DNA from 3 places in the Streptomyces sp. NPDC001513 genome. Region 1 is predicted to be linked to each of the others. Evidence: riboswitches for the same ligand, from Rfam matches in the RefSeq annotation. Region 1 holds a riboswitch; each other region holds the start of a gene.
What was found. Region 1 has a riboswitch for cobalamin ahead of ACFYZ4_RS04685 (CoA-acylating methylmalonate-semialdehyde dehydrogenase). Riboswitches for the same ligand answer to the same signal wherever they lie in the genome.

Region 1 (4,795 bases):
GTGCGTGAGCGCGTTGAGGGCCCGGGGCCGGTTCAGGGTGAGGTGGCCGGCGCGTCCGGCCGTGTGCACGAGGACCTCGTCGGAGGCGTCGGCGGCCCCGGCGGGTGCGGCTTGCGTGCTCATCGCAGGGCCTCCGTGAGCCCGCGGGCGACGATGATGCGCATGACCTCGTTCGTTCCTTCCAGGATCTGGTGCACCCGCAGGTCGCGGACGATCTTCTCGATGCCGTACTCGCTCAGGTAGCCGTATCCGCCGTGGAGCTGGAGGGCGCGGTCGGCCACCGTGTAGCCGGTGTCGGTGGCGAACCGTTTGGCCATCGCGCACAGTTGCGGGGCCAGCGGGTCCCCCCGGTCCAGCGCGTCGGCGGCCTGCCGGACCAGCGCGCGGGCCGCGGCCAGCTCGGTGGCCATGTCCGCGAGCCGGAACTGCAGGCCCTGCGCGTCCAGCAGCCGCGCCCCGAAGGCCTCGCGGTCGGCCAGGTGGACCAGGCTGCGGTCGAGCGCGCTCTGCGCGCCGCCCAGCGAGCAGGCGGCGATGCCGAGGCGGCCGCCGTTGAGGCCGTTCATGGCGATGCGGAAGCCGTCGCCCTCCGCGCCGAGCCGCCGGTCGGCGGGGATGCGGACCCCGTCGAGGACCACCTGCCGGGTGGGCTGCGCGTTCCAGCCCATCTTGCGCTCGTCGGGTCCGAAGGAGACCCCGGGATCGCCGCGTTCGACGACGAAGGCGGAGATCCCGCCGGCGCCCGCGCCGCCGGTGCGGGCCATGACGACGTAGACCTCGGAGGCGCCGGCGCCGGAGATGAACTGCTTGACCCCGTTCAGGACGTAGTCCTCGCCCACCCGTTCGGCCCGGGTGCGCAGGGCGGCGGCGTCGGATCCGGCGCCGGGTTCGGTCAGGCAGTAGCTGCCGAGGGACCTGGCGGCGCACAGGTCCGGCAGCCAGCGTGCCCGTTGGCCGTCGTCGCCGTAGCGGTCGATCATCCAGGCGACCATGTTGTGGATGGACAGGTACCCGGCGATGGAGGGGCACCCGGTGGCGAGGGTCTCGAAGACGAGGACCCCGTCGCTGCGGGAGAGACCCGAACCGCCGTGCTCCTCGCGGACGTAGACACCGCCGAGGCCGAGGTCCGCCGCCTTGCGGATCACGTCCAGCGGGAAGTGCTTGTCCTGGTCCCAGGCGACGGCGTACGGGGAGAGCTGCTCCTGCGCGAAGTCCAGGGTGACCTCGGCCAGGGCGAGCTGGTCGGGGGTGAGGGTGATGGTCACCGGGCTCATCCCATCGTCGGGATGGTGAAGCTCGCGCCCTCCTTCGCCCCGGAGGGCCAGCGCGAGGTGACGGTCTTGGTGCGGGTGTAGAAGCGGATCGCGTCGGGGCCGTGCTGGTTCAGGTCGCCGAAGCCGGACCGCTTCCAGCCGCCGAAGGTGTGGTACGCGACCGGGACCGGGATGGGGACGTTGACCCCGACCATGCCGGCGCCGACCCTGCGGGTGAAGTCCCGGGCGGTGTCCCCGTCCCGGGTGAAGATGGCCACGCCGTTCCCGTACGGGTGCTCGGTGGGCAGCCGCAGGGCCTCCTCGTAGTCGGCGGCGCGGGCGACGCACAGCACCGGGCCGAAGATCTCCTCGCGGTAGATCCGCATCTGCGGGGTGACCCGGTCGAAGAGCGAGGCACCGGCGAAGAAGCCGTTCTCGTGCCCGGGCAGGGTGAACCCCCGTCCGTCGACGACGAGTTCGGCGCCCTCGTTGACCCCGATGTCCACGTAGCGGCGGACCCGGTCCTGCGCGTCCCGGCTCACGAGCGGGCCGAAGTCCGCGTCCGGGTCGTCGGACCGGCCGATGCGCAGAGTGGCGATGCGCTCCGTCAGCCGGGCGACCAGCGCGTCGGCGGTCTCCTCGCCGACGGGCACGGCCACGGCGATGGCCATGCACCGCTCGCCGGCGGACCCGTAGCCGGCGCCGATCAGGGCGTCGACGGCCTGGTCGAGGTCGGCGTCCGGCATCACGATCATGTGGTTCTTGGCCCCGCCGAAGCACTGGGCGCGCTTGCCGTGGGCGGCGGCCGTGGCGTAGATGTGCGCGGCGATCGGGGTGGAGCCGACGAAGCCGAGGGCCTGGACGCGCGGGTCCTCCAGCAGGGTGTCGACCGCCTCCTTGCCGCCGTTGACGACATTGAGGACGCCCGGCGGCAGACCGGCCTCCAGGAAGAGCTCGGCCAGTCGCAGCGGCACCGAGGGGTCGCGCTCGGAGGGCTTGAGGATGAAGGCGTTTCCGCACGCCAGGGCGGGCGCCGCCTTCCACAGCGGGATCATGGCGGGGAAGTTGAAGGGCGTGATGCCCGCGACGACGCCGAGCGGGCTGCGCAGCGAGTGCACGTCGATCCCGCCGCCGGCGTTGTCGGTGAACTCCCCCTTCAGCAGATGAGGGATGCCGGCGGCGAACTCCACGACCTCCAGGCCACGTTGGAGGTCGCCGTGGGCGTCGGCAATGGTCTTGCCGTGCTCGGCCGACAACAGCCGTGCCAGCGACTCGCGTTCGCCCTCCACCAGCTGGAGGAACCGGAGCAGGACGCGGGCCCGGCGCTGCGGGTTCCACTCGCCCCACTCGCGCTGAGCGGTCTCGGCGTCGGCGATGGCGGCCTCGGTGTCGGCGCGCCCGGCGAGCGGGACCCGGGCCTGTACGGCGCCGGTGTTGGGGTCGTACACATCGGTGAAGAGGCCGGATGTCCCGGTGACGTGCTTGCCGCCGATGAAATGGGTGAGTTCACGGACCATGGTTGCCTGCTCTCGTCAGGTGCGGATCCGAGGACGGCACGGCAGACCGGCGGCGGCACCCGGGTCGGGTGCGCCGCATGGAAAGCCGTGGGACAGGGTCTAAGTGAACGCGGGGGTCGCCGCTCGCTTCGCCGGATCACCAGGGTCGTGGGTACGGACCGGTGCCATGCGTGTCTGCTCCATCCTCGTGGACAACACGGAACGCTCCGCGGCCGGTATCCTGACTCCCGGATCCCCGCGTGCCGCCCGCCTTCCCGACAGACCTCGTCAGTGGCGTGTGGATGGCAGCACACTCCCCGGTCACAGTGGCGGGACCGTGCCGGTTTCTCACCGGCTTCCCTGCACCGCGGACCTTGTGCCAGGAACATATAGTTGGACGTCCTAGTAAGTCCACCCCACCACCCCGTGCACGGCGCTGCGGCCTACAGTCGGGGCATGCGCATCGTCTCCCTGCTGCCGGCCGCCACCGACATCGTCGCCGAGCTCGGTCTGGCCGGTGACCTGGTGGGACGCACCCACGAATGCGACTGGCCGCCGGCGGCGGTCGCCGGCGTCCCGGTCGTCACCGCGGCCGAATTCTCCGCCGAGACGCTCAGCAGCCGGGAGATCTCCGACGCCGTGGGCGGCGCCGCGCACTCCGGATCCTCCCTCTACACGCTCGACACCGAGGCCCTGGCGGCCCTCGCCCCCGACGTGGTCCTGACCCAGGACCTCTGCGACGTCTGCGCCGTCTCCTACCGGGGGGTGTCCCAGGCGGTCCGGGTGCTCGACGCCGGTCCGCGGGTGCTCAGCCTGGAGCCCCGCACCCTGGACGACGTACTGGACTGCCTGGTCACCGTGGGGGAGTTGCTCGGCGTACGGGAACGGGCCGAGCGGCGGCGCGAGGAGCTGCGCGCACGGCTCGCCGGGGTGCGCCGGTTGACGGCGGGACGCGCCCGGCCCCGGGTGGTGGCCATCGAATGGCTCGACCCGCTGTGGCCGGCCGGGCACTGGGTCCCCGAACAGATCGGCTGCGCCGGAGGCGAACCGCTGCTCGCCGCGCCGGGGGAGCACACCAAGGCGATGACCTGGGACGAGGTCGTCGCCGCGCGCCCCGATGTGCTGCTCGTGCTGCCCTGCGGCTTCCCGCCCGAGCGCACCCTGCGGGAGCGGGACCTGCTCACCTCCCTGCCCGGCTGGGCCGGGCTGCCCGCCGTACGCTCCGGCGCCGTCTGGGTCCTCGACGGGCCGGCGTACTTCAACCGGCCCGGGCCCCGGGTGGTGCGGGGCGCGGAGGTACTGGCCCACGTGCTGCACTCCGTACGGGCGGGTGAGCCCGTGACCGCGGCGGAGGCCCGGCGGCTGGACTGAGCCGCCCCGCGCCGCCGTTCAGCCGCGGTCCGCGAGGACCGGGTACGGGACGAAGGTGCTGCTGTTCTCGTCGACGGCGAGGGTGCGGCCGAGCGGCGGGACCGCCCGCTGGGGGCAGTCGAGGCGTTCGCAGAGGCGGCAGCCCATGCCGATGGGGGTGGCGGCCGCCGTGTTGTCCAGGTCGAGCCCGTCGGAGTAGACGAGGCGGGAGGCGTGCCGGATCTCGCAGCCGAGGCCGATGGCGAAGGTCTTGCCGGGCTCGCCCCAGCCGCCGCGGTGGCGGGTGACGGCGCGGGCGGTCCACAGGTGGCGCTGGCCGTCGGGCATGGCCGCGATCTGGACGTGGATGCGGCCGGGCGCGGCGAAGGCCTCGTAGACGTTCCAGAGCGGGCAGGTGCCGCCGGCGCGGGAGAAGTGGAAGCCGGTGGCGGACTGCCGCTTGGACATGTTCCCGGCGCGGTCGACGCGCACGAAGGAGAAGGGCACCCCGCGCAGCCTGGGCCGTTGCAGGGTGCTGAGGCGGTGGCAGACCGTCTCGTAGCCGAGGCCGAAGTGGTCGGTGAGCCGCTCGATGTCGTAGCGGAACTCCTCCGCGGCCGTGTGGAAGGCGCCGTACGGGAGGATCAGCGCGGCGGCGAAGTAGTTGGCGATGCCGATCCGGGCCAGGCCGTGGGT
Region 2 (4,795 bases), on a different contig from region 1:
TCGTCGACGCGGGCGGCGCCGGGACGGGTCGATTCGCCGCCGATGTCGACCAGGTCGGCGCCGTCGGCCACCAGACTCAGGCCGCGCTTGACGGCGGCGGCCGTGTCGAACCACCGGCCCCCGTCCGAGAAGGAGTCCGGGGTCACGTTGACGACACCCATGACCGCGCAGCGGTCCCAGTCGGGCAGACCGTCGACGGCGCTCACGACGGCTGCCGCGGCTGCGGGCTTCGCAGTCACCGCACTCTCCTTTGTGACATGTGTGGGGGAACGTCCCCGCGTTCGGGTCGGAACATCGGTCGGGGATGTTCCGACCCGAACGCGGATCAGACGGTCGTGGTGCCGGTCTCCGCGCGGACCTCGCGAGCCGCTGCGACGAGGTTCTCCAGAGAGGCGCGGGTCTCGGTCCAACCGCGGGTCTTCAGACCGCAGTCGGGGTTGACCCAGAGCCGCTCCGCCGGGATGGCCTCCAGCCCCTTGCGCAGGAGGGCCGCCGCCTCGGCGGCCGAGGGGATGCGCGGGGAGTGGATGTCCCAGACGCCGGGGCCGGCCTCGCGGGGGTAGCCGTGCTCGGCGAGCTCGGTCGCGACCTGCATGTGGGAGCGGGCGGCCTCCAGACTGATGACGTCGGCGTCGAGGTCGTCGATGGCCTGGACGATGTCGCCGAACTCCGCGTAGCACATGTGGGTGTGGATCTGGGTCTCCGGCCGCACGCCCGAGGTCGTCAGCCGGAAGGACTCCGTGGCCCACGCCAGGTAGTCGGCGTGGCCGTCGGCGCGCAGCGGAAGCGTCTCGCGCAGGGCGGGCTCGTCGACCTGGATCACCGAGGTTCCGGCCGCTTCGAGGTCGTTCACCTCGTCGCGCAGGGCCAGTCCGACCTGGCGGGCGGTCTCGCCGAGCGGCTGGTCGTCGCGTACGAAGGACCAGGCGAGCATGGTGACCGGGCCGGTCAGCATGCCCTTGACCGGCTTGCCCGTCTGCGACTGGGCGTACGTCGTCCAGCGCACGGTCATCGGCTCCGGACGGGAGATGTCCCCGGCGAGGACCGGCGGGCGCACGTACCGGGTGCCGTAGGACTGGACCCAGCCGTGCTGGGTCGCCAGGTATCCCGTCAGCTGCTCGGCGAAGTACTGGACCATGTCGTTGCGCTCGGGCTCACCGTGCACGAGCACGTCGATGCCCGTCTTCTCCTGGAACGCGAGCACCTCCCGGATCTCGTCCTTGATCCGCTCCTCGTAGCCGGCGGTGTCGATGCGCCCGGCCCGCAGGTCGGCGCGGGCTACGCGCAGCTCGTCGGTCTGCGGGAACGAGCCGATCGTGGTGGTGGGCAGCAGCGGCAGCCCCAGGTGGGCGCGCTGGGCGACCGCGCGGTCGGCGTACGGCTGGGGGCGCCGCCCGTCCGCGTCGGTGATCGCCGCGGTGCGGGCCCGTACCGCGGGGTCGTGGGTGATCGGAGAGGTGGCGCGGGAGGCCAGGTCGGCGCGGTTCGCGGCGAGTTCCGCGGTGATCGCGTCGGTGCCCTGGGCGAGGCCGCGGGCGAGCGTGGTGATCTCGGTCGTCTTCTGGCGGGCGAAGGCGAGCCAGCGCCGCACCTGCGGGTCGATGTCGCGCTCGGCGCCGGCGTCCAGCGGCACGTGCAGGAGGGAGCAGGAGGCGGAGACGTCGACCCGGTCGGCGAGCCCGAGGAGGGTCCCGAGCGTGGTCAGCGACTTCTGGTAGTCGTTGATCCAGATGTTGCGGCCGTTGACCACGCCCGCGACGAGGCGCTTGCCCGGGAGCCCGCCGACCGCCGCGAGGTCGGCGAGGTTGGCGGCCGCGGCATCGGTGAAGTCGAGGGCGAGGCCCTCCACCGGGGCCTTCGCCAGCACCGGGAGCGCTTCACCCAGCCGGTCGAAGTACGAGGCGACGAGCAGCTTCGGGCGTTCCGTGAGGGCGCCGAGTTCCCGGTAGGTGCGGGCCGCGGCGTTCAGCTCGGCCGGAGTGCGGTCCTGCACCAGGGCGGGCTCGTCCAGCTGGACCCACTCGGCACCGGCCGCGCGGAGCTCGGCCAGCACCTGGGCGTAGACGGGCAGCAGCCGGTCCAGCAGGGTGATCGGCTCGAAGTCGGCAGCCACGCCCGGGGCGGGCTTGGCCAGGAGCAGGTAGGTGACCGGGCCGACCAGCACGGGCCGGGCTGCGTGCCCCGCGGAGAGGGCCTCGGTGAGTTCGGCGACCTGCTTGGTGGAGTCGGCGGTGAAGACGGTGTCGGGGCCGAGCTCGGGGACCAGGTAGTGGTAGTTCGTGTCGAACCACTTGGTCATCTCCAGCGGGGCCACGTCCTGGGTGCCGCGCGCCATCGCGAAGTAGCCGTCCAGGGCGTCGGCTTCGACGGCGGCCCGGTGTCGGGTGGGGATCGCGCCGACCATGACCGTGGTGTCCAGGACGTGGTCGTAGTACGAGAAGTCCCCGGTCGGAACCTCGGTGATGCCGGCTTCGGCCAGCTGGGCCCGGTTGGCCCGGCGCAGCTCGTGGGCGGTCTCCCGGAGGGTGTCCGCGGTGACGCGGCCCTTCCAGTAGCCCTCGATCGCCTTCTTCAGTTCGCGGTTCTGACCCTGGCGGGGGTAGCCGTGGACGGTGGCCTGTACTGCCGCGGCTGCGGACTCGGTGGTCACGGAACTCTCCTTCGCGAGCGTGTCTCCATGGACCCGGTGGGGGCCGAAGGCGCGAAGGGTGCCGGAACGGGCGGACCGCCGGTCACGTACGTACGGGTACGCGACGGGGAGGATCCGCCTGAAAGCACGCCGACCCGCCCACGAGGTCACCGGGAAACCGGGCGCGATCGTTCGCGCTCGGGCAACGGGCAGGTCTTCGGACTCATGGGCACGCCGGCCACTCGGGCAGACACCTACTGGCCGTCGCTTCCCAGGACCGGTTCCGGTCCCAGTGCTTATGACGGCGGTCGTTCCCACTTACCGCTGCGGGGCAGTCCCGGATTCCCACCGGGTTCCCTCTTACGACGCCTCCCGCCTGGCGGACGGGGGCGAACCAGCTGCGAGGTCCACACTAGGCGGCCGGACTAAAGAATGGGCAGAGCGTTCCAGATATCGGACGGCGATTCGAGATCATCCGCCCGTGAACACCGGATAGGGGACGTACGTCTGACGGTCGGGGTCCACCGCGAGCCGGCCGCCGGCCGGCGGCCTGGCCCGCTGGGCGCAGTCGCGGCGTTCGCAGATCCGGCAGCCGAGGCCGATCGGGGTCGCGGCCGACGGATCCGCCACCGCGAGGCCCTCGGCGTAGACGAGCCGGGACGCGTGGCGGAGCTCGCAGCCCAGCGCGACGGCGAACTCGGCCCGTCGTGCGCGATGGCCGTGGGCGCCGCGGGTCACGGTCCGCGCGATCCAGAAGTACCTCTTTCCGTCGGGCATTTCGGCCACCTGGGTGAGGATCCGGCCGGGGGCGGAGAACGCCTCGTAGACGGTCCACAGCGGGCAGGTGCCGCCGAGCCGGGAGAAGTGGAAGTCGGTCGCGGACTGCCGCTTGGAGATGTTCCCGGCCCGGTCGGCCCGCAGGAACGAGAACGGCACCCCGCGCTGCCCGGTGCGCTGGAGGGTGCTCAGCCGGTGGCAGACCGTCTCGAAACCGACCCCGAAGCGGGCCTGGAGCAGCTCGATGTCGTAGCGCAGTTCCTCGGCCGCCGCCCGGAAGGGCCCGTAGGGCATCAGGAGGGCGCCCGCGAAGTAGTTCGCCAGCCCGACCCTGGCCAGCCCCGAGGATGCCTCGGAGTCGAAGTCGGTGTCGTCCACCAGGGAGTCGAGCAGCGGGCCGTGGGCCAGCAGCGCCAGCTGGGTGGCGAGTTGGAAGGCCCGCTGCGCGTCGGTCAGCCAGGGCGACAGGAACAGGAGGCCCCGGTCGCGGTCGAACCGGCGGGCGTCCGAGGAGCGGTCGGGGGCGCCGTCGAGGAGGGTCACTCCGTGCCGGGTGGCGAGGACTTCCGCGAGACGGTCCGCGGTACGGGACACGGAGCCGCCGCGCAGGTTCGCCGCGACGGCTTCCGCCTCGGTGTCGAGCTCGTCGAAGTGGTTGTGGTGGGCGTAGAAGAAGTCCCTTACCTCGTCGTGCGGTTCGGCGCGCACCGCGGCGGTCGAGTCTCCCGGCGGAGCCAGGGCGGCCGCCTGCTCGGCCGCGTCGCGGTAGCGGTGGTGGAGCGCCACGAGCGCCTTCGCGATGTCCGGGTGGTCCCGGGCCATGTCCGCGATCTCCTGGGAGGCCACCGAGACCCCGCCGGCCTCGTCCGCGAGGGCGGCCCGCAGATCGGTGGTGAGGCGTTCCTCATGGGCTTCGGAGAAGAACTCGGGGTCGACCCCGAACACCTCCGCGATCTTCAGCAGGACGGGTGCGGTGAGCGGCCGCTGACTGTGCTCGATCTGGTTGAGGTAGCTGGTGGACAGGTCGAGCGCGCGGGCCAGCTCCACCTGGTTCATGCCCCGCTCGCGCCGCAGTCTGCGCAGTTTCGCGTGGGCGTAGATCTTGCGTCCGACCGTACGTCCCATGGGCGACAGCGTCCCTTTCCACCTGGTCCTCTCTTGCGAAGGTAGCACTCGCCTCTTTCGCAAGATTCGCAGATTCGCAGGATTCCCCGGGAGTGATTCCGCAGGTTGGAGCGGTCGACCCGGCTCCGAAAGCGGGAAAGGGTGAGACATCGAAGCGCCCGATTTCCGCACCCGACGATTTCCGCACCCGACGATTTCCGCACCCGAGGAGTTCCGTGATCGAGCACGAGGTACGCGTCCATCCCAGCGCCGACCGTCTCCCGC
Region 3 (4,795 bases), on a different contig from region 1:
CCGGGGTGGCCGACCAGGTACTCGCTGACCTCGCGGTCGGCGGGCAGGATCGACAGCACGCCCTCGGGGAGTCCGGCCTCCCGCGCGATGTCGGCGAGGATGAAGGAGTCCAGCGGCGCTTCGGGGGACGGCTTGAGGATCACCGTGGAGCCCGTCAGCAGCGCCGGCGCCAGTTTGGCCGCCGCCACGAACTGCGGGACGTTCCACGGGATGACGGCGGCGACCACGCCCACCGGCTCCCGGCGCACCAGGATCGGGCCGAGGACGCCCTGGCGGTGCTCCTCGTACGGGTAGGCGCGCGCGACCGTGATCGCGGCGTCGTAGACCATCATCGGGCCGAGCGCCTGGGCGAGGATGCTCCAGGAGTACGGGGACCCGTTCTGGGAGCTGATCGAGCGGGCGATCTCCTCGTGCCGCACCGCGATGGCGTCCTTGATCCGGGTGACGACGGCGATCCGCTCGTCCAGCGTCATCCGCGGCCAGGGCCCTTCGTCGAACGCCTTGCGCGCGGCGGCGACGGCACGGTCCACGTCCCCCTTCGAGGCGTGCGGGACGGAGCCGATGACCTGCTCGGTGTGAGGGGAGACGATCCGGATCGTGTCGGTGCCCAGCGGATCCGTCCACTCCCCGCCGATGAACAGTTGTCCGTGTTCCACGAGCTCGGTCATGGCTGAGGCCTCCTGCGGCTTGGCGTTCCAGAACTGATACCAGTTCTAGTTCGAGGAGTCCACGGCCAGGACGGAACAGCGGAGAAGATCCAACGACTAGTCAGAAGAGCGTGGAAGTGGTCGACTTGGGCTACTACTGAAACACGTTCTCGTCAGAGGGCGGCAACGGGCGGAGGGCTCATGCCGGAGGACACGTCACAGGTCACCGATCACGGCGGAGGCGTGTGGGGCATCAAGGTGCCCATCCCCGACAACCCGCTGGGACACACCCTCGTCCACGTCCTCGACACCGACCGCGGCCCGGTCCTGGTCGACACCGGCTGGGACGACCCCGAGTCCTGGGACACCCTCGTCGCCGGGCTCGCCGCGCTCGGCATCCCCGTCGCCGACGTCCACGGCGTCGTCATCACCCACCACCACCCCGACCACCACGGCCTCTCCGGCCGGGTCCGCGAGGCGTCCGGCGCCTGGATCGCCATGCACGCCGCCGACACCGAGGTCGTCGTCCGCACCCGCGCCTCCGAGCCCGGCGTCTGGTTCGACTACATGAGCGCCAAGCTCGCCGCCGCCGGAGCCCCCGAGGAGCACATCGCGCCCCTGCGCGCCGCCCGCGCGAGCGGCCGCATGCGGACCCTGCCCGGACTGCGCGCCGCCGTGCCCGACCGGGAGATCGTCCCCGCCGAACTGCTCCCCCTCGCCGGACGCCGGCTGCGCGCGATCTGGACCCCCGGCCATACCCCCGGCCACGTCTGCCTGCACCTGGAGGAGGCCCACCCGGCGAACCTGCCCGGCAACGGCCGCCTCTTTTCCGGCGACCACCTGCTGCCCGGGATCTCCCCGCACATCGGCCTGTACGAGGCCCCCGAGGACACCCGCGTCACCGACCCCCTCGGCGACTACCTCGACTCCCTCGAACGCATCGGCCGGCTGGCACCCGCCGAGGTGCTCCCGGCCCACCAGTACGCCTTCACCGACGCACCCGCCCGCGTACGGGAACTGCTGGACCACCACGAGGAGCGGCTGTCCGGGCTGTGGACCCTGCTGGCCGAACCGCTCACCCCGTGGGCGCTGGCGGAGCTCATGGAGTGGAACCGGCCCTGGGAGCAGATCCCGTACGGCTCCCGCAACATCGCCGTCTCGGAAGCGGAAGCCCACCTGCGGCGGCTGGTGAAGCAGGGCCGCGCGGAGGCCGTCCCGGGCACCGACCCGGTGACGTACCGGGCCGTGTAGGGACGGCGGCGCGGCCGGTAAGGGGCCCGGGCCCCCAGTGCCCCCGGGCCCGCAGGCTACGGGCCGGTAGAGTGAAGCCGTCGTCCACACTTCTGTACGGGGGGGAAGCCGGTGCGAATCCGGCGCTGACCCGCAACCGTGACCCACCCCGGCACCGCCCGGGCGGGGAGCCGGAATGCCCCGTACCGGAAGTGCGCGGCTCGCGCCGCCGGATCCTCCGGCGGCCGGCACCGTCGAGGTAAACGGAGCCGGAGCCCGGTGCCAGTGCGTGCCCGCCTCCGGTTCCCCAGCAGGAGAGGCACCCTCCCCCATGAACGTCCGCCGCAGCGCAGCCGCGCTCGCCGCCTCCGCCGTGCTCTGCGTGGGTGTCGCCCCCGCAGCCCTCGCCGACACCGCGCCGCCCGCCTCCCCCTCCGCACCCCCGGTCATCCCCTCCGGGCTGTACGGCAAGGACGACCCCATGTACGACGGCGTGTGGCGGCAGTCCTTCGCGCTGCTCGCCCAGGACACCGTCGGCATCAAGCCCGCCGCGCAGGCCGTGCACTGGCTGGCCGGCCAGCAGTGCGCGAACGGCTCCTTCCCCGCCTTCCGCGCGGACACCGCCAAGGACTGCGACGCGACCGCGTACATCGACTCCAACGCGACGGCCGCCGCCGTGCAGGCGCTGACCGCGCTCGGCGGCCACGGTGAGAGCGTCAAGAAGGCCGTCGGCTGGCTGAAGTCCGTACAGAACGAGGACGGCGGCTGGAGCTCCAACCCGGGCGGCGCCATGGACAGCGGCACCGACGCCAACTCGACCGCCCTCGTGATCAGCGCCCTGACCGCGGCCGGCGAGAAGCCGGCCGAGATCAAGTCGAAGGCGGGCAAGACCCCCTACGAGGCGCTGCTCTCCTTCCAGCTGGGCTGCGCCGCCGAGCCGGCCGGCGACCGGGGCGCGTTCGCGTTCCAGCCGGTCGACGGCAAGCTGCTCGCGAACGGCGACGCCTCCGCCGCGGCCGTGCTGGCCGGCCTCGGCACGGGCTCGGCCGTTGTCCCCTCCGGTACGGACACCCCCGCGGCCGCGCCGACCTGCCCGGCGGCGGGCACCGTCGACCCGGCGGCAGCGGCCCAGGGCGCGGCGGGCTACCTCGCCGAGGCCCTGAAGAAGGACGGCCACCTGACGGCCGTGACCCCGGGCGCCGACCAGCCGACCCCGGACACCGGCAACACCGTCGACGCGGTGATCGCCCTGGCCGCGGCCGGGCACAAGCAGTCGGCGGCGGGCGCCCTGGAGTGGCTGAAGGCCAACTCCGCCGAGTGGTCCACGGGCAAGCCGGCCGCCCTCGGCACCCTGATCCTCGCCGCGCACGCCACGGGCACCGACCCGAAGTCCTTCGGCGGCACCGACCTCGTCGCGGCGCTGAACGCGACCGGCCCGGCCCCGCAGGGCGCGGACACGGACGCCACCCCCGTGAAGGAGGAGTCGTCCGACAACCAGAACCTCTGGTGGATCATCGGCGCGGGCGGCGCGGCCGGCGTGGGCATCGGCATCCTGCTGAGCGGCCGCCGGAAGAAGAACCAGCTCTGATGCGCCGCCGCCGGCCCGCCGTGGCCCTCGCTCTGGCGCTGGCCCTCGGGAGCGTCCTGGCCGTGCTGGCCGCCGCTCCGGCGCTGGCGGCCGGCTACCGCTACTGGTCGTTCTGGGACGGCTCGGGCGGCGGCCGCTGGTCGTACGCCACGCAGGGCCCCTCGATGGCCCGCCCGAAGGACGGCTCCGTGCAGGGGTTCCGCTTCTCGGTGAGCAAGGACGCGGCGGACCAGGCGGCGCAGCCGCGCGCCGCGGCCGACTTCGAGGCCGTCTGCGGCTCCACCCCTCCGGCGCAGGGCCGCAAGCGGGTCGCGCTCGTCGTCGACTTCGGCGTGCCCGCGGACGCCCCGGCGGGCGAGGCCCCGCCGCAGGACGCCCCGCGCACCGCGTGCGCGCAGGTGGCCGCGGAGGCCACGGCGGCCGAGGCGCTGGCATCGGTCGCGAAGCCGCTGCGCTACAACAGCGCGGCCCTGCTGTGCGCGATCTCGGGCTACCCGAGGCAGGGCTGCGGCGAACCGATGGCGGACGCCCCGGCGCCGAGCGCGTCGGCGGCGCCCGCCGCCGCGGCCCCGGACGACGGCGGCCCGTCGGCGGGCCTGCTGGCGGGCATCGCAGCCGTGGCCGCCCTGGCCGCGGCCGCCCTCTGGCAATCCCGCCGCCGCACCCGATGACGGGCGAGCGTGCGGAGGGGCTGAAAGACAGGCGCGGCGCCGCACGCGACGACGTGACCCCGGCCCGCCGGAGCCTGCCCGCGGCGCAGGATCCCCCGCGCTGGTCGACGTACAAGAGAAAATGGCAGGCCCCGCTCGCCGGCCGGGCCACCGCCCTGCACGCCGGGGCCTGGTGGCTCTGGGCCCTCGGGCTCGCCACCGCCGCCTCCCGCACCACCAACCCCCTGCTTCTCGGGCTGATCGTCGGCGTCGCCGGGTACGTGGTGGCGGCCCGCCGCACGGACGCGCCCTGGGCGCGTTCCTACGGGGCGTTCCTCAAGCTCGGCCTCGTCGTCATCGGCCTGCGCCTGCTGTTCTCCATGCTGCTCGGCTCGCCCGTCCCCGGCGCGCACACCCTGTTCACGCTCCCGGAGATCCCGCTGCCCGCCTGGGCGCAGGGCATCCGGTTCGGCGGGAAGGTCACCGCCGAGCAGCTGGTCTTCGCGTTCTACGACGGCCTGAAGCTGGCCGCCCTCCTCGTCTGCGTGGGCGCCGCGAACGCCCTCGCGAACCCGGCGCGGCTGCTGAAGTCCCTGCCCGCCGCCCTGTACGAGGCGGGGGTCGCAGTGGTCGTCGCCATGACCTTCGCGCCGAACATGGTCGCCGACGTGGTCCGGCTG

Region 2: another riboswitch for cobalamin. It lies ahead of metE (5-methyltetrahydropteroyltriglutamate--homocysteine S-methyltransferase); the one in region 1 lies ahead of ACFYZ4_RS04685 (CoA-acylating methylmalonate-semialdehyde dehydrogenase).
Region 3: another riboswitch for cobalamin. It lies ahead of ACFYZ4_RS28480 (prenyltransferase/squalene oxidase repeat-containing protein); the one in region 1 lies ahead of ACFYZ4_RS04685 (CoA-acylating methylmalonate-semialdehyde dehydrogenase).

Annotation. Positions count from the first base shown of each region.
Region 1 is NZ_JBIAVU010000002.1:216,303-221,097, reverse strand. It holds gene ACFYZ4_RS04695 (enoyl-CoA hydratase/isomerase family protein) at 1-123, opposite strand, end outside; gene ACFYZ4_RS04690 (acyl-CoA dehydrogenase family protein) at 120-1,274, opposite strand; gene ACFYZ4_RS04685 (CoA-acylating methylmalonate-semialdehyde dehydrogenase) at 1,271-2,770, opposite strand; cobalamin riboswitch at 2,963-3,141, opposite strand; gene ACFYZ4_RS04680 (cobalamin-binding protein) at 3,206-4,120, shown strand; gene ACFYZ4_RS04675 (short-chain fatty acyl-CoA regulator family protein) at 4,139-4,795, opposite strand, start outside.
Region 2 is NZ_JBIAVU010000016.1:113,246-118,040, reverse strand. It holds gene folP (dihydropteroate synthase) at 1-161, opposite strand, end outside; gene metE (5-methyltetrahydropteroyltriglutamate--homocysteine S-methyltransferase) at 326-2,650, opposite strand; cobalamin riboswitch at 2,820-3,043, opposite strand; gene ACFYZ4_RS31785 (short-chain fatty acyl-CoA regulator family protein) at 3,101-4,531, opposite strand; gene ACFYZ4_RS31780 (MmgE/PrpD family protein) at 4,747-4,795, shown strand, end outside.
Region 3 is NZ_JBIAVU010000013.1:269,030-273,824, reverse strand. It holds gene ACFYZ4_RS28490 (aldehyde dehydrogenase) at 1-668, opposite strand, end outside; gene ACFYZ4_RS28485 (MBL fold metallo-hydrolase) at 849-1,898, shown strand; cobalamin riboswitch at 1,965-2,096, shown strand; gene ACFYZ4_RS28480 (prenyltransferase/squalene oxidase repeat-containing protein) at 2,209-3,465, shown strand; gene ACFYZ4_RS28475 (SCO2322 family protein) at 3,465-4,136, shown strand; gene ACFYZ4_RS28470 (energy-coupling factor transporter transmembrane component T) at 4,133-4,795, shown strand, end outside.